3 linked regions of the Catenulispora sp. EB89 genome follow. Each later gene encodes a partner of the first gene's protein in a complex. Links are inferred from orthologs where the notes say so. Each region holds a gene or a part of one and is shown on either strand. Other genes may lie near its edges.

Evidence for each region.
Region 2: ABH920_RS29035 (region 1) and ABH920_RS04875 share a complex: the UniProt entries of both Bacillus subtilis proteins name them as parts of the possible RNA degradosome complex. The link is inferred for Catenulispora sp. EB89 from one-to-one orthologs.
Region 3: ABH920_RS29035 (region 1) and rny share a complex: the UniProt entries of both Bacillus subtilis proteins name them as parts of the possible RNA degradosome complex. The link is inferred for Catenulispora sp. EB89 from one-to-one orthologs.

Annotation. Positions count from the first base shown.
Region 1 is NZ_JBGCCU010000015.1:128,229-135,148, reverse strand. The notes cover bases 1,463-4,452. They hold ABH920_RS29035 (6-phosphofructokinase), read left to right. Parts: upstream 1,463-2,438; coding sequence 2,439-3,467; downstream 3,468-4,452. Other genes in these bases: ABH920_RS29030 (SMP-30/gluconolactonase/LRE family protein), read left to right, coding at 3,559-4,452; ABH920_RS29040 (alpha/beta hydrolase family protein), read right to left, coding at 1,463-2,205. In the rest of the region: ABH920_RS29050 (GNAT family N-acetyltransferase), read left to right, coding at 1-134; ABH920_RS29045 (maleylpyruvate isomerase family mycothiol-dependent enzyme), read left to right, coding at 205-918; more of ABH920_RS29040, read right to left, coding at 940-1,462; more of ABH920_RS29030, read left to right, coding at 4,453-4,578; ABH920_RS29025 (sensor histidine kinase), read left to right, coding at 4,684-5,994; ABH920_RS29020 (response regulator), read left to right, coding at 5,991-6,665; ABH920_RS29015 (class II 3-deoxy-7-phosphoheptulonate synthase), read left to right, coding at 6,860-6,920. UniProt on the Bacillus subtilis protein: Catalyzes the phosphorylation of D-fructose 6-phosphate to fructose 1,6-bisphosphate by ATP, the first committing step of glycolysis.
Region 2 is NZ_JBGCCU010000002.1:287,831-294,717, reverse strand. The notes cover bases 2,458-5,414. They hold ABH920_RS04875 (polyribonucleotide nucleotidyltransferase), read left to right. Parts: upstream 2,458-2,804; coding sequence 2,805-5,024; downstream 5,025-5,414. Other genes in these bases: ABH920_RS04870 (M16 family metallopeptidase), read left to right, coding at 5,030-5,414; rpsO (30S ribosomal protein S15), read left to right, coding at 2,458-2,472. Also shown: ABH920_RS04895 (S8 family serine peptidase), read right to left, coding at 1-244; ABH920_RS04890 (hypothetical protein), read right to left, coding at 175-1,521; ABH920_RS04885 (hypothetical protein), read right to left, coding at 1,518-2,063; more of rpsO, read left to right, coding at 2,203-2,457; more of ABH920_RS04870, read left to right, coding at 5,415-6,349; dapB (4-hydroxy-tetrahydrodipicolinate reductase), read left to right, coding at 6,346-6,887. UniProt on the Bacillus subtilis protein: Involved in mRNA degradation. Catalyzes the phosphorolysis of single-stranded polyribonucleotides processively in the 3'- to 5'-direction. Necessary for competence development in Bacillus subtilis.
Region 3 is NZ_JBGCCU010000004.1:425,005-431,814, reverse strand. What follows is about bases 2,380-5,259. They hold rny (ribonuclease Y), read left to right. Parts: upstream 2,380-2,918; coding sequence 2,919-4,601; downstream 4,602-5,259. Other genes in these bases: ABH920_RS11520 (DUF2330 domain-containing protein), read right to left, coding at 4,558-5,259; ABH920_RS11530 (regulatory protein RecX), read left to right, coding at 2,380-2,696. In the rest of the region: ABH920_RS11540 (MFS transporter), read left to right, coding at 1-415; recombinase RecA, read left to right, coding at 522-1,676; more of ABH920_RS11530, read left to right, coding at 1,680-2,379; more of ABH920_RS11520, read right to left, coding at 5,260-5,640; ABH920_RS11515 (MFS transporter), read right to left, coding at 5,803-6,810. UniProt on the Bacillus subtilis protein: Endoribonuclease that initiates mRNA decay. Initiates the decay of all SAM-dependent riboswitches, such as yitJ riboswitch. Involved in processing of the gapA operon mRNA, it cleaves between cggR and gapA.

The sequences.
Region 1 (6,920 bases):
ACCGGGTCGCGGTGTCCTCGTTCACCTTCCAGGCGCCGGACTTCTACAAGCGCCACGGCTACGTCGAGACCGGCCGCACGCTGGGCATCCCCGGCGACGCCGAAGACGTGCACATGTTCAAGCGCCTCGACTGACCCGCCGCCGGTTCATCTCGACCGGCGGTAATCGGACGTGAGGCGGGAGCCGCTGGGTAGCTTCCGCCCCATGGGTGATTTCGACTTCTTCAGCGTCCTGCGCTCCGAGCTGGACACCTACGGCGCGCTGCTCGTCGGTCTGACCAAGGCGGACCTGGAGCGGCAGGTGTCGGCGTGCGCCCCGTGGACCCTCTACGAGCTGACCGACCACCTCGGCAACGGCAACCTGTGGGTCACCACGGCGGTCCAGGAGGGCCACGGCCGCAACGACAAGGAGCGCACCGCGCCGCACGACCCGGCGTCCCTGCACACCTGGTATCTCAGCACCGTCGACCAGATCACCACCGCCCTGTCCGCCGACGCCGCGACCGAGGCCTGGACCTTCAGCAGTCTGATGCCCCGCACCGTCGGCTTCTGGCAGCGCCGGCGCGCGCACGAGACGCGGATGCACCGCTGGGACGCGCAGCACGCGCTCGGCACGGCCGACCCGCTCGACCCGGCGTTCGCCGCCGACGCGGTCACCGAGGTGTTCGAGCTGTTCGCGCCGCGCATGATCCAGCGGGGGCTCGCGGCCGAGCCGGCCAGCGCGCTGCGGCTGACCGCGACCGACGTCGGCCGGTCCTGGGAGTACGGGCCTGGCGAGCCGGTGTCCGAGGTCGCCGGTGCGGCCTCGGACCTGGCGCTGATGCTGTGGAACCGGGTCGGGGTGGACGCCGCCGGGTTGGAGTGGAGCGGCGACCGGGCGGCGGGGGAGCGGGTCGTCAAGGCGCCGCTGGTGCCCTGACCAGCCCTCATGCTCCGAGCGTCACGGGATGAACTGCACGTCCGGGAAGTCCGGCGACGGTCCGTCGAGCAGCGTGCTGTGCCGGTGGCGCAGGTGCAGGTCGAAGAAGGCGAGCGGGTAGGCCTGCTGGATCCGCACGCCTTCGTTCGGGTCCATGGTGCCGACGAAGCCCTGGACGGTCGCCTGGCTCATCCCGAGGATCTTCGCCGCCTGGAGGATTATGCCCTCGGCATCGGTGAACGAGATGTGCTCGGCGCCGTTGAGCTGGAAGTAGCGTCGCCAGCCCCGCAGGTGAGCCCAGAACTCCGCGGCGAAGGGGTCGTTCGCCCTGGTGTAGGCGGCCGCCAGCATCAAGAACGGCTTGTCCACATCGGTGTCGACGGAGGTGCCGGTCAGGCCGTCGAAGGTCATGGCGGCGCGGATGCGGTCGTCGGCGATGGTCGCCAGGGCGGTCGCGGTGCCGCCTTTGGACCAGCCGAACATGCCGATCCGGTCCAGGTCCAGGGCGGCGTGCAGGCCCTCGGGCAGCGGCTTGCGGTCGACGTCGGGGTTGCGGCCGGCGGCGATGTCCTCGACGCGGTCCAGGATGAAGTGGGCGTCGGCCGCGAAGTCGCTCGGGGACATCGGGACGCGGTCGGCGAAGTCGGGGGACAGGACCGGGCCGCCGGGGAACTGGGTGTAGGCGTCGTAGGTGTGGTCCACGGTGACCACGACGTAACCGTGGCTGGCGAGCTGCTGCACGACGGTGGTCGTGTCGGAGCGGTGGTCGTGCGCGCCGTGCGAGAACACGATGACCGGTCGCGGGCGTCCGCCGCGGTGCACCGGGGCGCCGAGGTGCCCGGCGGTGACCGGGACCGGCAGGCTGGTCGGGTCGAAGCCGACGTTCGCGAGCCAGGCCTGGAAGGTGCCGGTGGTCATCCAGGGCGCGACCGGGTAGCGGTCGGCGTCGCGGGCCGGGTACCAGATGCTGGCCATCAGCGGGTAGGGCTGGCCGGGGTTCAGGGGGTCCGGGCGGGCGGTGTCGACGAGGTGCAGGTCCACGGTGCCGACCTGGTGCGGGCCGGTCGGCGGCGGGATGACGAGCTGCGCCGGGGCGGTCGTGCCGGTCGTGCCGGTCGTGACGGTCGTGCCGGTCGGGTCCGTCGCGGTCGTCGTACCGCTCGGGGTTGTCGCCGCCGAGGCGCGGCCGGTCAGGGCCAGGGGCGCCGCCACCCCGGCCGCCAGTGTGGCTCCCAGCAGTGTTCGGCGGGTCGGTGCGTTGCGGCCGGTGAACTGTGTGGTCGTCATGTTCGAACCCTGTCAGCCGACGGCATCGGCGCACATCGGCTCCCAGGCGTAAGCCCCAGGGTGGCACCGCCGCGACGGCACGGCCTGCGACACCGCCGGGACGAAGATCACCTCATGTGACTGGCGTGTCTCGTCAGGTGATCGTCGGCTTCTCGTTACCGTCTCGTAGCGGTTACGGTGGCGGTGATCGTACGGTGACCCAGATCACATCGTGAACATCAGGGAGTGTGGCCATGCGCATCGGAGTGCTGACCGGCGGCGGGGACTGCCCGGGCCTGAACGCGGTGATCCGCGCCGCGGTCCGCAAGGGCGTGCAGTTCTACGGCTTTGAGTTCGTGGGTTTCCGGGACGGCTGGAAGGGGCCGTTGGAACGCATGACGAAGCCGCTGGACGTCGAGGCGGTGCGCGGCATCCTGCCCCGCGGCGGCACCATCCTCGGATCCTCGCGGACCAACCCGTTGAAGGTGGACGGCGGCGTCGAGCGGATCAAGGAGAACTTGCAGGCCGAGGGCGTGGACGCGCTGATCGCGATCGGCGGCGAGGACACCCTCGGCGTCGCGACCATCCTCGGCGACGAGCACGGGGTCCACGTCGTGGGCGTCCCGAAGACCATCGACAACGACCTGAACGCCACCGACTACACCTTCGGCTTCGACACCGCGGTCCACGTCGCGACCGAGGCCATCGACCGCCTGCACACCACCGCCGAGTCGCACTCCCGCGCCCTGATCGTGGAAGTGATGGGCCGGCACGCGGGCTGGATCGCCCTGCACTCGGGCATGGCCGGCGGCGCCAACGTGATCCTGATCCCCGAGGTCACCTTCGACATCGAGGAGGTCTGCGGCTGGATCGAGTCGCGCTTCGCGCGCGGCTACGCCCCGATCGTGGTCGTCGCCGAGGGCGCGCACCCGAAGGACGGCCAGATGCAGATCCAGTCCGGCGAACTGGACGCCTTCGGCCACGTCCGCCTCGGCGGCATCGGCGAACGCCTCGCCGCCGAGATCGAGCGCCGCACGAAGAAGGAGGCCCGCACCACGGTCCTGGGCCACACGCAGCGCGGCGGGACGCCCTCGCCGTTCGACCGGTGGCTGGCGACGCGCTTCGGCCTGCACGCCATCGACGCGGTGCACGACGGGGACTTCGGGAAGATGGTCGCGCTGCGCGGGACGGACATCATCCGGGTGCCGCTGAAGGACGCGACGACGACGCTGAAGACGGTGCCGATGTCTTTGTATGACGAAGCGAAGGTGTTCTTCGGCTAAGCCTGCGGTTCGGCTGAACCGGCCGACATCTGGTGCTTGCGCCCCCTGCCCACTAACGTCCTCATTTCGGACCGGTGGCAGGGGGCGTTTTATGGCTCAGCGCACGAAGATGGCCGCGGTGCGGTGGACGCCGCCGGCGAATCCGCGTCCGGTGCGGCGCCGCGGTGATGCGCGGACGCTGCCGGAACCGCGGCGCATCGAACTGCCGGGAGCCGGCCCGGAGCACATCGCGGTCGATGCGGCGGGGACGCTGTTCACCGGCCTCGCCGACGGCCGCATCCTGCGGGTGACGCCGGAGGGCGAGGCGCGCACCGTCGCCGATACCGGCGGCCGTCCGCTCGGGCTGGAGATGCTCGGCGAGGACGCGCTCGTGGTCTGCGACGCTTATCGCGGGTTGCTGGAGGTTCAGCTCTCCGACGCGACGGTCCGGGTGCTCGTGTCCGAGGTCGAGGGCGAGCCGCTGACCTTCTGCAGCAACGCCGCCGTCGCCGCCGACGGGAGCACCTACTTCACGCAGTCCTCGCGCCGCTACAACATCGACTCCTACCGTGGCGACCTGTTCGAGCACTCCACGACCGGCCGTCTGTTCCGCTACCGCGACGGCGCTGTCGAGGTCATCGCGGACGGCTTCGCGTTCGCCAACGGCATCGTGCTCGTCGACGACGACGACGACGGCGACGGCGCCGCCGCTGTCGTGGCCGAGACCGGCGGCTACTGCCTGACCCGCGTCGAACTCGAAGGCCCCGACACCGGCCGCAAGTCGCCCTTCGGCCCGCCGCTGCCCGGCTTCCCCGACAACCTCACCCGCGACGCCGAAGGCCTGATCTGGATCGCCATGGTCACACCCCGCGACCCGGCGCTCGACTGGCTCCTGCCCCGGCACCCGCGGCTGCGTTCGCTCGTCTGGGCTACGCCGCAGCGTCTCCAGCCGGGGGAGAAGGACATGGCGTGGGCCATCGCGGTCAACGCTGAGGGGGAGCAAGTACGTGAGCTGCGTGCGTGGGGCGTCGGTTATAAGGCGGTCACCGCAGCGCGCCGTAGCGGGGAGACGCTATATCTCGGGAGCCTCACGGAACACGCTATAGGCGTCGTCGAACTCGGCTCTCTATAGCGCTGCCCCGGGACCAGCGCCTACTCCCCCCGGAGTACCCGTTCGGTCCGCACAGCCTCCGCTGGACGGATACCCGCGCACGGCGATCTGATCTAGCGTTCAAGCATGACCGAGCAGCCGCATCCGCCTTCGCGCCCCTGGCTGGCGTGGCTGTGGATGGAGCGCTCCACGGTCGCGCTGCCGTTGATCCTGCTCGTCGTCGACGTGCTCGGGACCTGGGGCGCCTACGGTCACTGGCACGACACCGCGAGCAAGACCGTCGAGTACGGGGTCCGGTCGCTGGACTGGTTCGGCTGGGTGCTGGTGGTCGCCGGCCCCGTCGCGCTGCACCATCGGCGGCGGGCGCCGCGGGTCGCGTTGGCGGTGTGCCTCGGTGCCACCCTGCTGTACCTCCTTATGGGCTACGCCTACGGGCCGATCTTCCTGAACGCCCTGCTCGCGGTGATCGTCATCGGCGGCACCGGCTACCGGCGGGAGATGTGGGTCGGGTCCCTGCTGTTCGCGATCGGGATGATCTTCGTGCCGACGCACAGTGCCAAGGGCCAGCTGCGCAGCAGTCCCACCGAGATCCTGTTCACCGCCGGCTGGCTGCTCGCGCTGCTGATGCTGGCCGAGTTGTTCCGGCTGCTGCGGCAGCGTGCGCTGGAGGCGCAGAAGGCCCGCTACCAGGAGGAGAAGGCCCGGGAGCAGGAGTCGCGGCGGCAGGCCAGCGAGGAGCGGCTGGAGATCGCCCGGGAGCTGCACGACGTGCTGGCGCACTCGATCTCGCTGATCGCGGTGCAGGCCAACGTGGCGCTGGAGGTCATGGACCGCCGCCCCGAGCAGGCCCGGATCGCGCTGTCCGCGATCAAGGACGCCAGCCGCTCGGCGCTCGGCGAGGTGCGCTCGGTGCTGACCGTGCTGCGCGGCGATCGGGCCGCGCCCCGTGACCCGGCCCCGGACCTGGGGCGGCTGGGGCACCTGGTGGACCTGGCCGAGGCCGCCGGGTTGAAGGTGGCGCTCAGCATGGTCGGGGACGTCGCGCACGTGCCGCTGGCGGTGAGCCAGGCCGGGTACCGGATCGTGCAGGAGTCGCTGACCAACGTGGTGCGGCACGCCGGGGCCGAGCGCGCCGCGATCCTCGTGGAGTCCTCCGACGGCCTGCACCTGCGGGTCACCGACGACGGCCGCGGCTGTCCGCTGGGGGAGACCGGGACCGGCAACGGCCTGCCCGGCATGCGGGAGCGGGCCACGGCCTTCGGCGGCACGCTCACCGCCGGTCCGAACCCCGGCGGCGGCTTCCGGGTCGACGCCCGCATCCCCTTCCGGGCGTCGGCCGCCGATTGGTCCGGCGACACCGCCGAACCCGCCGAACCCATTGAAACCACCGAACCCACCGAAACCGCAGAATCCCCCCTTGCCGAGGAGCAGTCATGATCAGAGTCCTGCTCGCCGACGACCAGGCGCTGGTGCGCGCGGGTTTTCGCGCACTTTTGGAGGTGCAGGACGGCATCGAGGTGGCCGGCGAGGCCGCCGACGGCGCCGAGGCCTACCGCCTGGCCGCCGACCTGGCCCCGGACGTCATCCTGATGGACATCCGCATGCCCGGCACCGACGGCCTGGAGGCCACCCGCCTGATCACTGCCGACGAGAAGCTCTCCGGCGTCCGCATCCTCATCCTGACCACCTTCGAGCTCGACGAGTACGTCTTCGAGGCGATCCGGGCCGGCGCCAGCGGCTTCCTGCTGAAGGACACCGAGCCCGCCGACCTGCTGCGCGGCCTGCGCGCGGTGGCCGCCGGCGAGGCCCTGCTCGCACCCAGCGTCACCCGTCGGCTGATCGAGGAGTTCGCGGTCCGCAGCAAGCGCACCGGCCCCAACCCGGCCGCCGAGCAGATCAAGGCCCTGACCGACCGCGAACGCGAGGTCCTGGCGCTGGTCGCGGCCGGGCTGAGCAACGAGGAGATCGCCGACCGCCTGGTGCTCAGCCCGCTCACCGCAAAGACGCACGTCAGCCGCAGCATGGTCAAGCTCGGCGCGCGCGACCGGGCGCAGCTGGTAGTGCTGGCGTACGAGTCGGGACTGGCCCGGCCGGGCTGGCTGGACTAGCTGTACTGGCCGGGGCGGCTGAACCGGCCGAAACACGGTCGCAACCCCGCCCACGGCACTCGCCAGCACTGCACCAATACACCCCGCTACAACGCCAGGACCTGCTATTACATCGGTTCTGCGGCTCGGACCGGGCGGTCCCACGCACTGGACGCGCGCACAGGACGCACCCCGGTTTCGCGTACTCTGGCTCAATGAGCGAAGTTGTCGGGAATCCGGCCGGTACCGGACCCATCGAAGACACATGGTCCGCGC
Region 2 (6,887 bases), on another replicon or contig:
GTAGGTTACTGGAGACATCGACGTTCATTTGAACGCCAGTGTCTACTACTGCTACTTCGATTCCTGACCCACGTGTAACTCCCCAGACCTTGTCGGCCTGCAGGTAGCGAAGAGCCCACTGGTTATCGATTGATGCGCTAGCAAGGCTGGCTGGCACTAAAGGCAAGATAATAGCTAAAGATGCTCGAACCAATCGGGACTGATGACGCCGTCCGCTGGCGCCGCCGCTGTGTCGGGAAGCCATGCGCTCTTTCGTTCTTTGAGGTATGCGGGACGAGGATTTCGCTCTTCGCGTGCGCGGTGTAAGGATCCTGGGCTGCTATAAGGAGGGATTATTTCGGCGTTTTCGCTGTTGGTTCCGTCGAGTTGAAGTTCGTGCGTAGCTTGGGGAGGGGTGGAAGAAGAGCTATCGCTTGTTGGCTCTGCTGCGCGGCTCGGCTGGTCGCTCGAGACTACCTGCCGCGAATTTCGAACGCTCGCGGTGTTGCGATGGCCATTATCGACGATGACCGCTTGGGCTTCTTGGCTGAAGGCCTTTTTGGTGGTCGAAGAGAGATGGGCCCGATAGTGCTGTATCGGACTTTCTTCGACGTCGAGAAATGCATCGCTGATGATGCCGGGGGCCTCGTGCTTGATGCTTTGCTTAGCTCTAGATGTTTCGGGCGTAGCGGGGGAATCGGTTGATGTAAAGGTGGTATCGGCGGAAGCCTGTTCGAGTGTGTTGCGGGTGGCAGTTCTCTGAAGCGTAGACTCGAAGGTTGAAGGGTCCGCTGATTTGGGCTCGGGGGGTCGGATGCTGAGCGATTCTGCCGGTATCGACGGTCGATTTGTGATCGGCGTAGCGGCGTGGTCGCTTATATCATTTTTTGGTGGCAGGTGTGGAGTCCCGTCGAGCCGTGAGCCCTTGATTGGCGGTGCCGTGATTTGATAGTCGGCATCTTGGGGTGGTGTCGAATGCGGCGAGGGCGGGTTCGATTCCCGCGCTGGGGTGAAGTTCTCGCCAAATTTGAAGGAAATATTTGAAAGTTGTCCGCGGGTTTCTACGTACTGGGCGGCGATGCCATTGACGACTTGGACTGCCTGCTCGTGCGCAGCCTGGTAGCTGGCGTCCTGCCGTGCAGCTTCGAGTGCTTCGAAGGGTGTCTTGGGGCGCTGCACCACATCGGTGATGCCGGGTTCTGGAACCTCCGGCACGTTCATCATCTGATGCTGTTGTTCTGCGACGACTCGGGCGCATCGGCCGACGGCGGTGGCTGCGCCCATTGCGCTGTCGTGAAACTCTCGCGCCTCCGCAGCGGCGCGTCCCAGCGTGGCCGCTGCCTGCTCCGCGGCAGGCCCTTTCCACCAGTTGGGCAGGTCGGCCTGGGCGTGGGTCAGGAGATCCGCTACCTCGCCGACGCGCTCGGCTAGTGCGCGGAAGGACTGCGGCATTGCCTGCATCGTTCCGACCTGGGGTGACGATGCCAGGCTGCGTAGTTCGTCGAGGGTGAAGCCGTTGTAGGCGAACTGACCTTCGCTCACGGCGTCCCTCCACCCGCGTCAGCCGCGACCTCACCTCCACCGACGGCGCGCTCGAACGCCCCGCCTCCGATCCCGCCGCCAGCCGTGCTCGCGGTGCCCGCGCCGACACCCGCGCCCGCGCCCGCGCCGGCACCCGTGCCCGCGCCCCCGCCAGGACTCGCGCTCCCGCCCTCAGCCACCCGCAAAATGGCAGCCGCGACCGCCTCATCGGCTGCGCTGTACCTCTCGCGCGTCTGGTCGGCGTATGTCGTCATGGCGGTGACCGTTTCGTGGATGCGGTGGTACCAGGCCTCCAGGCGGCGGACTACGTCTGCGTGGGTGTCGCCTAGGGGGCTGGCTTCGTTCAGCAGTCCATATACATATGTGGCGCTGTCGTCTTTCTCCACGCGCCACGCCGCGGGGCCTGTGTGGAGTGTGGGGTCGATGGTGGGCCAGTGGTGGGCGTGGGTTGCGCCCAGGGTGGTTTCCAGGTCCGCGAGGGCTTTGCGGAGGGCTGACAGGTGGTCCATGCAGATGCGGAAGGTGTGGGTGGTGCTGCTCATGGGGTGTGGGGCCTCCCCGGGGTGTGGCGGTGGGGCGGGTGCGGGGGTGGTACCGTTGGCAGTCGGCCGCGAGTTGGTGTGGTTCCCTGTGGAGACGACCAGGGGCGCTCAGCGACCACAATCTTACGAGGAGTCACAGGTGTCCCTGGACGCAGCTACGAAGAAGAAGATCGTTGAGGACTACGGGACCGGGCCGAGCGACACGGGCTCCCCGGAGGTGCAGATCGCTCTGCTCACGTACCGGATCAACGAGCTCACTGAGCACCTGAAGTTCCACAAGCACGACCACCACAGTCGGCGGGGGCTGCTGCTGCTTGTCGGGCAGCGGCGGCGGCTGCAGGGGTACCTGCAGAAGACCGACATTGTGCGTTACCGTGCGCTGATCGAGAAGCTGGGGCTGCGCCGCTAGTCGGTTCCCAGCCACATGCTGTGAGCAGGAGCGGTCCGTTCGTCACGGACCGCTCCTGTCGTGTACCCGCTGTGTGCCGGGCCGGACCAAGCTGGCGACTTTTCCGGTTAGAGTGGGTAGCGGAAAAGTTCAATACGTTTTAGGGAACTGAAGAGGCACTGCGCGACGTGGCTCGCGTCGAAGTGGCCGGTTGGGCGCCGATCTTCGGTAGTGGCCCTCGGGATGTAACGCACCCGGGGGCTTCGATCGAAGACCGGGCCGCCACACGGCGGCGTGGGCCCACGACAAACGCGTCCTCTTCAGTCCGCCGCATACGAACTGAGGAGTACCTCTTGTCCGAGGGTGTTTTCACCACTGAGGCTTTGATCGACAACGGCCCGTTCGGCCAGCGCACCGTGCGCTTCGAGACGGGCCGGCTGGCCCGTCAGGCTGCCGGGTCCGTCGTCGCGTATCTGGACGAGGAGACGATGGTCCTTTCGGCGACCACCGCTTCGAAGTCCCCCAAGGACTCTCTCGACTTCTTCCCGCTGACGGTGGATGTCGAGGAGCGCATGTACGCCGTGGGGCGTATCCCCGGCTCGTTCTTCCGGCGTGAGGGCCGGCCCAGTGAGGACGCGATCCTCACCTGCCGGCTCATCGACCGGCCGCTGCGTCCTTCCTTCGCGAAGGGGCTGCGCAACGAGGTGCAGGTCGTGGCGACCATCATGGCGCTGAACCCGGACCACCTCTACGACGTCGTGGCGATCAACGCCGCTTCCGCCTCCACGCAGCTGGCGGGCCTGCCGTTCTCCGGTCCGATCGGCGGCGTGCGCGTCGCCCTGATCCAGGACCGCTGGGTCGCCTTCCCGACCCACACCGAGCTCGCCGACGCCGTGTTCGACATGGTCGTGGCCGGCCGGGTGCTCGACGACGGCGACGTCGCGATCATGATGGTCGAGGCCGAGGCCACCAGCGAGACCGTGGCCCTGGTCGCCGGCGGCTCCACCGCCCCGACCGAGGAGGTCGTCGCCGACGGCCTGGAGGCCGCCAAGCCGTTCATCAAGGCGCTGTGCGTGGCCCAGCAGGAGCTGGCCGCGCAGGCCGCCAAGGAGACCGCGGAGTTCCCGCGCTTCCTGGACTACCAGGACGACGTCCTGGAGGCGGTGACCGCGACCGCCAAGAACGAGCTGGCCAACGCGCTGACCATCGCCGGCAAGCAGGAGCGCGAGGAGGAGCTGGACCGCGTCAAGGCGCTGGTCGTGGAGAAGCTCGCGCAGCAGTTCGAGGGGCGCGAGAAGGAGATCGGCGGCGCGTTCCGCGCGCTGACCAAGAAGCTGGTCCGCGAGCGCATCATCCGCGACCAGGTCCGCATCGACGGCCGCGGGGTGCGGGACATCCGTCCGCTGTCCGCCGAGGTCGAGGTCGTGCCCCGGGTCCACGGCTCGGCGCTGTTCGAGCGCGGCGAGACCCAGATCCTGGGCATCACCACGCTGAACATGCTCCGGATGGAGCAGCAGCTGGACACGCTGAACCCCGAGACGCGCAAGCGCTACATGCACAACTACAACTTCCCGCCGTACTCCACCGGTGAGACCGGCCGCGTGGGCTCGCCCAAGCGCCGTGAGATCGGCCACGGCGCCCTCGCCGAGCGTGCGCTCGTTCCGGTCCTGCCGGCCCGCGAGGACTTCCCCTACGCGATCCGCCAGGTGTCCGAGGCGCTGAGCTCCAACGGCTCGACCTCGATGGGCTCGGTCTGCGCCTCGACCATGTCGTTGCTGAACGCCGGTGTGCCGCTGAAGGCCCCGGTCGCCGGCATCGCGATGGGTCTGGTCTCGGCTGAGATCGACGGCAAGACGGAGTACGTGGCGCTGACCGACATCCTCGGTGCCGAGGACGCCTACGGCGACATGGACTTCAAGGTCGCCGGCACCAAGGACTTCGTCACCGCGCTGCAGCTGGACACCAAGCTGGACGGCATCCCGGCCTCGGTCCTGGCCGCCGCCCTGAAGCAGGCCAAGGACGCCCGCCTGCACATCCTGGACGTCATGATGGAAGCCATCGACGTCCCGGACGAGATGAGCGAGTTCGCTCCGCGCATCATCTCGGTGAAGATCCCGGTGGACAAGATCGGCGAGGTCATCGGCCCGAAGGGCAAGATGATCAACCAGATCCAGGAGGACACCGGCGCGGAGATCACGATCGAGGACGACGGCACCATCTACATCGGCGCCGCCAACGGCTCGGCCGCCGAGGCCGCGCGGACCACGATCAACCAGATCGCCAACCCGACGATGCCGGAGGTCGGCGAGCGCTACCTGGGGACCGTGGTGAAGACCACGACCTTCGGCGCGTTCGTCTCCCTGATGCCCGGCCGCGACGGCCTGCTGCACGTCTCCCAGCTGAAGAAGCTGGCCGGCGGCAAGCGGGTGGAGAACGTCGAGGACGTGATCAAGGTCGGCGACAAGGTGCAGGTGGAGATCGCCGAGATCGACTCCCGCGGCAAGCTCTCGCTGATCCCGGTCCTGCCGGACGCCGAGGGCTCCGAGGCCAAGGCCGAGGCCAAGGCGGAGTAACAGCCTTGTACCCGGTCGAGACCCTGATCGCCGGGCAGAACGGCAACGGCACAGTGCGCCGTACCGTTCTGCCCGGCGGTTTGCGCGTGGTCACCGAGACCATGCCATCTGTTCGGTCCGTGACGTTCGGCATCTGGACCGGCATCGGCTCGCGCGACGAGCACGCCGACGAGTCCGGCGCCACGCACTACCTGGAGCACCTGCTCTTCAAGGGCACGGCGAAGCGGTCGGCGCTGGAGATCTCGGCGGCCCTGGACGCGGTCGGCGGCGAGATGAACGCCTTCACCGCCAAGGAGTACACGTGCTACTACGCACGCGTGCTCGACACCGACCTGCCGCTGGCCATCGACGTGATCTGCGACCTGGTCACCTCAGCGCTCATCCGTCCGGACGACGTCGCCTCCGAGCGCAACGTCATCCTGGAGGAGATGGCGATGACGGAGGACGAGCCCGCCGACCAGATCCACGACGAGTTCGCCTTCGCCCTGCTCGGCGACTCGCCGCTGGGCCGGCCGATCCTCGGCTCGGTCGACTCGGTCAACGCCCTGACCAGGGACGCGATCGCCGAGTACTACCACTCCCACTACACCGACGACCACCTGGTGGTCTCGGCGGCCGGCAACCTCGACCACGACGTCGTGGTGGCGCTGGTGGACGCGGCGTTCGCGCAGGCCCGCGGTGACCGGGACGCCGACCGTCAGCCGGTCGTCCCGCGCATCGGCGGCGACTGCGGCACCGCGCACTCCGGCCTGCGCCTGGTCTCCAAGGCGACCGAGCAGACGCACGTCGTGCTCGGCGTGCCGGGCGTGGCCCGCAACGACCGCCGCCGCTACCCGCTGGGCATCCTGTCCACCATCCTCGGGGGCGGCATGTCCTCGCGGCTGTTCCAGGAGGTCCGCGAGAAGCGCGGTCTGGCCTATTCGGTCTACAGCTTCTCCACGCACCACGCCGACTGCGGCATGTTCGGCGTCTACGCCGGCTGCCAGCCGGAGAACTTCACCGAGGTGCTGAAGATCTGCCGCGACGAGGTGGCCAAGGTCGCCGACAGCGGCGTCACCGAGGAGGAGCTGCGCCGCGGCATCGGCCAGGTGCGCGGCTCCACGGTGCTCTCGCTGGAGGACACCGGCTCGCAGATGACCCGGATCGGCAAGAACGAACTCGTCTACGGCGAGCACCTCACCATCGAGGAGCTGCTGGAGCGGGTGGAGTCGGTGACTTTGGAGGACGTCAAGGAGGTCGCCGAGGAGTTCCTGCGGCGTCCCCAGGCGATCGCCGTCATCGGCGACTACGAGGACGCTTCATCGTTCGAAGGGGCCCTGGGATGACCAGTGTGACGCAGGCTCTGGGCCAGTCGGTGGTGAAGGTCGCGGTGTTCGGGGCGGCCGGCCGGATGGGGCAGGCCGTCTGCCGCGCCGTGCTGGACGCGCCGGGCCTGGACCTGGTCGCCCAGATCGACGCCGACGACGACCCGCAGCGCGCGGTCGAGGCCGGCGCCGAGGTCGCGGTCGACTTCACGCACCCCGGCGTGACCGTGCAGAACATCGAGTTCTGCGTCCGCAACGGGATCAACGTGGTGGTCGGCACCTCCGGCTTCGACGAGGCCCGCCAGGACCAGGTCCGCGCGCTGCTGCACGGCACCGACGTGCGGGTTCTGGTCGCCCCGAACTTCTCCATCGGCGCCGTGCTGATGATGCGGTTCGCGGCGACGGCGGCGCCGTACTTCGAGAGCGTGGAGATCGTCGAGCTGCACCACCCGGACAAGGTCGACGCGCCCTCGGGCACCGCCACCCGCACCGCGGAGCTGGTCGCCGAGGCCCGCGCCGCGGCCGGGAGCGCGCCGATGCCCGATGCCACGAAGACCGG
Region 3 (6,810 bases), on another replicon or contig:
CGGGCTGGCGATCCTGACCGCGGCGTGCCTGGTGGTCGGGTCGGCGCCGATGGGGTCGCGGGCGTACATGGTCGTCGGGCTGCTGCTGCTGGGGATCGGGTGGTCCTGCGGGGTGGTGGCCGGGTCGACGCTGCTCACCGAGTCGACGCCGGACCGGGTGCGGCCGTCGGTGCAGGGCGCGAGCGACTTCGTGATGCAGGGTTCTTCGGCGGCCGGCGCGGCGCTGGCCGGGCTGGTGGTCGGGACGCTCGGGTACTCGTGGCTGGCCGGGCTGGCGGTGGCGCTGCTGGCGCCCGTCGCAGTGCTCGTGGTGGTGACGGCGGTAAGGCGGCCCGGGGTCGCGGCGGAGGTTGTGGCGCCGGACAACATTCCGGGGCGTTCGGTGCAAGAAGACGCGGCGTCCCAGGTACCGTGAGAGGCGGTCAGGCACCGGTGGACGCGGCCGAGTCAGTTTTTGTCAGTGGCGTCCTCTAGCTTCAAGACCGTCAGACGTGAAGTACCGGAACTTAAGGCAGGCACCCATGGCGGCATCGACCACCGATCGCGAGAAGGCGCTCGACGCCGCCCTCGCTCAGATCGAGCGCAACTTCGGCAAGGGGTCGGTGATGCGGCTGGGCGCGCGCTCGGCGCAGCCGATCGACATCATCCCCACCGGCTCGATCGCCCTGGACGTGGCCCTGGGCATCGGCGGCCTGCCGCGCGGCCGGGTCGTGGAGATCTACGGCCCGGAGTCCTCCGGCAAGACGACGGTCGCGCTGCACGCGGTCGCCAACGCGCAGCGCGGAGGCGGTCAGGCCGCGTTCATCGACGCCGAGCACGCGCTGGACCCGGAGTACGCCAAGAACATCGGCGTGGACACCGACGCGCTGCTGATCTCCCAGCCGGACACCGGCGAGCAGGCGCTGGAGATCGCCGACACCCTGATCCGCTCCGGCGCGCTGGACATCATCGTCATCGACTCGGTCGCGGCCCTGGTGCCCAAGGCCGAGATCGAGGGCGAGATGGGCGACTCGCACGTCGGTCTGCAGGCCCGCCTGATGAGCCAGGCGCTGCGCAAGCTGACCGGTGTGATCAGCCAGACCAACACCACCGTGATCTTCATCAACCAGCTGCGCGAGAAGGTCGGCGTGATGTTCGGCTCGCCGGAGACCACCACCGGCGGCCGCGCGCTGAAGTTCTACGCCTCGGTCCGGCTGGACATCCGCCGCATCGAGACGCTGAAGGACGGCACGGAGGCGGTCGCGAACCGCACCCGCGTCAAGGTCGTGAAGAACAAGGTGGCCCCGCCGTTCAAGCAGGCGGAGTTCGACGTGGTGTTCGGCCAGGGCATCTCGCGCGAGGGCTCGCTGATCGACATGGGTGTCGAGCACGGCTTCGTGAAGAAGGCGGGCGCCTGGTTCACGTACTCCGAGGGGCAGCTCGGCCAGGGCCGCGAGAACGCCCGGCGGTTCCTGAAGGAGAACCCGGACGTCGCCGACGGCCTGGAGAAGCTGATCAAGGAGAAGCTGGGCATCGGGCCGAAGGTCGACGAGCCGGCCGACACGGCGGCGAGCGCGGCGCCGGCGGCTGTGGCCGCTGCCGCCGACGGGACGGCTCCGGCCGAGGACGCCGCCGCCAAGCCGGCCAAGACGACGCGGGCGCGCAAGACCGCCGCCACGGCCGGTGCGGAGGAGTAGTAGGTGAGCGCCGGTTGGGGCCGGTTCCAGGATGAGGGAGCCGGTCCCGACTGGTTGGCCGACGCGGGGTCGGACGCGGGCGAACAGGCTTCGGCCGGGTCGGACGCGGGCGGGCCGGGCGACGGCGCGCCGGGCTGGGCCGCGGCAGCGGAACCCGGTGCCGGTGGGAGTTCGGGCGCGCGTGATGCGGGCTCGGCGCGGGCGGAGCAGAGCGGGTCGGGCGACGGCGCGCCGGGCTGGGCCGCGGCAGCGGAACCCGGTGCGGATGCGGGCCCGAGCGGTTGGGCGTCGCTCGCCGATGGCGCCGGCCGCCGGGGTGGCGCCGTGCCGAAGCGGTCGGAGCAGTCGGAGCGTCCGGAGCGGGAGCGCCGCTCCTCGGGCGGCTTCGGCGATGACCGGCGTGGCGGATCTGCGTCCGCGAAGAAGAGCGCCGCCAAGAAAAGCTCCGGCGGCTGGTCGTCGCGCCGCAAGGACCGCGATCCGGCCGACGCCGACAAGCCGAAGCCACCGCAGTCGCGCGAGAAGCTGGAGCAGCGCGCGAAGAACATCCTGATGTACCACCTGGGCCGGCAGATGCAGACCCGGTCGCAGCTGGCCGACAAGCTGCGCAAGAAGGAGATCCCGGACGACATCGCCGAGGCGGTGCTCGACCGGTTCGAGGAGCTGCACCTCCTGGACGACGCCGGCTACGCCGAGACCTTCGTCCGCTCCCGCCACACCGAGCGCGGCCTGGCCAAGCGGGCCCTGGGCTACGAGCTGCGCAAGCGCGGCATCGACGACGAGACCGCCGCCGAGGCGCTGTCCGCGGTCGACGAGGACCAGGAAGCCGTCACCGCGCGCCGACTTGTCGACTCCCGGCTGCGCGCCACCAAGGGGCTGGAGCCGCAGGTGCGTACCCGGCGGCTGGTCGGGATGCTCGCTCGCAAGGGGTACTCCGGGTCGATCGCCTTCCGGGTGGTGAAGGAGGCGCTCGCGGAGGAGGGGCTGGACGTCGATCTCGGTGAGCCCGAGTTCGACTGACGTCGGCGCCACCCCTGCGCCACCCCTCGGCTACCGTGCGCCGTCACCGCCGGTGACCCCTTCGCCGGAACACCACTCCTTCCAGTGCTTTCATCCGCTTTTCCCGACGACACCAACGGTTGTCGACCACACTCCTCCTTGACCGTATTGTTACCTCGCCCTAACCTCGCACTCAGTGAGGGATCATCGAAGGATCACTCAAGCGCGCTGGGAGCAAACTTCATGGTCGGCATGGTGATCGCGATCGCAGCGGTGGTCGCGGCGTGCGTCGGCCTGTTCGTGGGCATGAACGTCGGCGCCGGACGCCGCATCAACAATCTCAAGAAGAGCGCGTACGAGGACTTCGACAAGCAGGTCGCCGAGCTGGCGCAGCGGGCCCAGGCCCGGGAGGGCGAGCACGCCGCCGCCGTCGTGGCCGCGCAGCGCGACCTGGCCGCCGTGCACCGGGAGGCGGCCGAGGCGCGCAAACAGGCCGACGCCCAGGCCGTGCAGATCCGGGAGCAGGCCGCCGCCGCCGCTACCGTCGAGATGGACCGCGCCCGGCGCATCCGGGACGAGGCCGAGGCCGAGACCCGGGTGCTCAAGGACGACATCCGCGAGCTGCGGCTGGACCTGGAGCGCCGCGAGGCCCGGCAGGCCGAGCGCGAGGAGCGGCTGGACGCCGACCTGCGGCGGACCGGGGACAAAGAGCGTGAGCTGGTGGCCGCCTCCGCCGAGCTCGAGCGCAAGAAGGCCGAGCTGGCGACGCTGGAGGACGAGCGCCGCTCCATCCTGGAGCGAGCCGCCGCGCTGTCCGCCGCCGAGGCCAAGAGCGAGCTCGTGAAGTCGATCGAGAACCAGGCCAAGCGCGAGGCCGCGGTGCTCATCCGGCAGATCGAGCAGGAGGCCCGGGACGAGGGCGACAAGCGCGCCCGCAAGACCGTGGCCCTGGCCATCCAGCGCGTGGCCAGCGAGCAGACCGCCGAGTCCGTGGTCAGCGTGCTGCACCTGCCCAGCGACGACATGAAGGGCCGGATCATCGGCCGCGAGGGCCGGAACATCCGCGCCTACGAGTCGATCACCGGGGTCAACCTGATCATCGACGACTCGCCCGAGGCGGTCCTGCTGTCCTGCTTCGACCCGGTGCGCCGGGAGGTCGGCCGGCTGACCCTGGAGGAACTGGTCCTGGACGGCCGGATCCACCCGCACCGCATCGAGGAGATCTACGAGCGCTCCAAGGCCAAGGTGGAGACGCTGTGCGTGCGGGCCGGCGAGGACGCGCTGATGGAGCTCGGCATCACCGACATGCACCCCGAGCTCATCGCGCTGCTCGGCAAGCTCCGCTACCGCACCTCCTACGGCCAGAACGTGCTCAAGCACCTCGTGGAGTCCGCGCACCTGGCCTCGATCATGGCCTCCGAGCTGCGGCTGGACCCGGTGCTCCTCAAGCGCTGCACGGTCCTGCACGACATCGGCAAGGCCCTGACCCACGAGGTCGAGGGCAGCCACGCGCTGATCGGCGCCGAGATCGCCCGCAAGTACGGCGAGCACGACGACGTCGTGCACGCCATCGAGGCGCACCACAACGAGGTCGAGGTCCGCACCGTCGAGGCGGTCCTGACGCAGGCCGCCGACGCCATCAGCGGCGGCCGCCCGGGCGCGCGCCGCGAGTCGCTGGAGGCCTACGTCAAGCGCCTGGAGCGGCTGGAGCAGATCGCCGCCGAGCAGGAGGGCGTGGAGAAGGTCTTCGCCATGCAGGCCGGCCGCGAGATCCGGGTGATGGTCGTGCCCGACGCGGTCGACGACATCCAGGCGCAGGTCATCGCGCGGGACATCGCCAAGCAGGTCGAGGAGGAGCTGACCTACCCGGGGCAGATCCGGATCACCGTGGTGCGGGAGTCCCGGGCGACCGAGTACGCGCGCTGACCCACCGCCACCGCACGAGCAGCACCGCTCCGGCCGCGAGCACCAGCAGCACGATCAGGTACACCGGGATCCCGAGGGCCGTCAGCAGTTCCTCCTGGTCGTACGTACTGTGCTGCACCCAGTCCGAGGCCGCCGGAGCGAACGCGTAGTCCTGCGTGATCTGCGACGGCTCGTCGAACGAGCCCTCATACACCGTCAGGAACATCCGCCCGGCCGCCAGCGTGGCCAGTGACGGCCCGACGTTCGAGGGGTTGATCCAGTCGCCGAACGTCGAGGGCTCCGGCTGGTCCGCGACCGGTGTGCTCGTGGCGTCCATCCGGTGCGGCGCCAGCACGGACACCTCGACGTTCTGCGGCGTCGTCGCGCCGGCCGACAACCGCATCGGGTAGACGGCGCTCTTGGCCGGGAACGACAGGCTGATCGGGTCCAGGACGCCGTTCAGATCCGCCTTGCTGCCGGTGGCCAGCCGCACGGCGACGAACTTCCAGCCCTCGTTGGTGTAGGCGGCCAACCGGGTCGCGGTGCTGTCCTTCAGGGTGAAGCCGTGCTGGTTCAGCCAGTCGCCGAGCGCCTTGGGGTCGGCCGAGGCCAGGTTCGCGACCTCGAACTCGCCGATCCGCTGGTCGCTGAGCACCTGCACCGCCGACTGCGGGGGAGCGGCGGCCATCGCGCCCCCGGCTACCGCGCCGTCGCCGGATGATCCTCCGAGATGCGGCCAGAAGTAGTGGTGCACGACGGGGACCGGCTCCTCGGCGACCGTCAGATCGCCGAACAACTCCGGGTTCGCGAGCTTCGCCGTGGCCTGAGCCGGCACCGGCATCACCCACGCGGCGTCTGTGACGTTGCTCTGCGTGGCGAACCGCATGACGACGTCCTCGGTCGTCCCGTCGAACCGCACCACCGCCTGCTCCCGCGCGACGCTCATCGTGCCGCCGGGGCCGGGGATCATCGCCCCGCAGCCGCACGCCCACGCCGGATCGGCCACTCCGACCGCCTGCAGCCCGCTCGCCGCCAGTGCGAGTGTCAGAGTCTTGGCCACCCATCTACGCATCCTGATTCGCCTCCCGAGAAAGAACCCGTCTTCCGGCGAGGCTTTGACGCCCTCGCCGGAAGACGGGTTCCGGTGCTCTCACCACGGATTGGTAACGGTCGGGTCTGCGATCGGTGACCGGCGACCCGCGACCGGCTACCGCTTGCGGCGCTACCGCTTCCGCCCCGGAGCCAGCAGCTGCACCGCCACCGCGGCCGCCGCCAGCAGCACCGCGATCCCGATCAGCGTCACGTGCATCCCGTGCGCGAAGTCGCCGCCGGCCACCAGCGCCCCGGCCACGGCCACCGCCAGCGCGCCGCCGACCTGCCGGGAGGTGTTCACGATGCCGGCCGCGGTGCCCGCCTGCTCGGCCGGCACGCTCCCCATCACCATGATGGTCAGCGCCGGGACCACGAAGGCGCCGGCGAAGGAGACCGGGACCAGCAGCAGCACCAGCTGCCAGGCCGGCTGGTCCGGCCGCACGGCCAGCAGCAGGAGCATCGCGCCGGCGGTGCCGACCAGGCCGACGGTCATCGACAGCCGGGCGCCGATCTTCGCCACCATCCGCGCCGCCACGGTCACGTTCACCAGCGTCACCACCGCGGTGATCGGCGCGAACAGCAGGCCGGTGACGGTCGAGGACTTGTGCGCCACCTGCTGGAAGTACAGGCTGAGCAGGAAGATCACGCCGTAGAAGGCGGCGTTGACGCTGAACCCGGCGAACGCGGTCAGCGACATCGCGCGGGACTTGAACAGCGCCAGCGGCACCATCGGCCGGGTCTGGCGGGACTCGGCTACGGCGAAGACGACCGAGGCGATCCCGGCCGCCGCGAACGAGGCCAGCACCGGCGTGGTGCCGAAGCCCTTCGAGCCGCCCTCGATGAAGCCGTACGTCAGGCCGGCCAGCGCCACCACCGAGGAGATCAGGCCGATGACGTCGAAGTGCGCGCCGACCGCGGTCCTGGCCTGCACCAGCTTGGGCGTCCCGGCCAGCAGCGCCAGCGCCGCGGCCCCGGCCGGCAGGTTCAGGAAGAAGATCCAGCGCCAGTCCACGGCGGCCGTGATCAGGCCGCCGGCCACCGGTCCGGCGGCGGCTGCCGCCGAGCCCGCCGCGGTCCACAGCGCGATCGCCCGGTTCCGCTTCGCCGGGTCCGGGAACGCCTGGCGCACCAGAGCCAG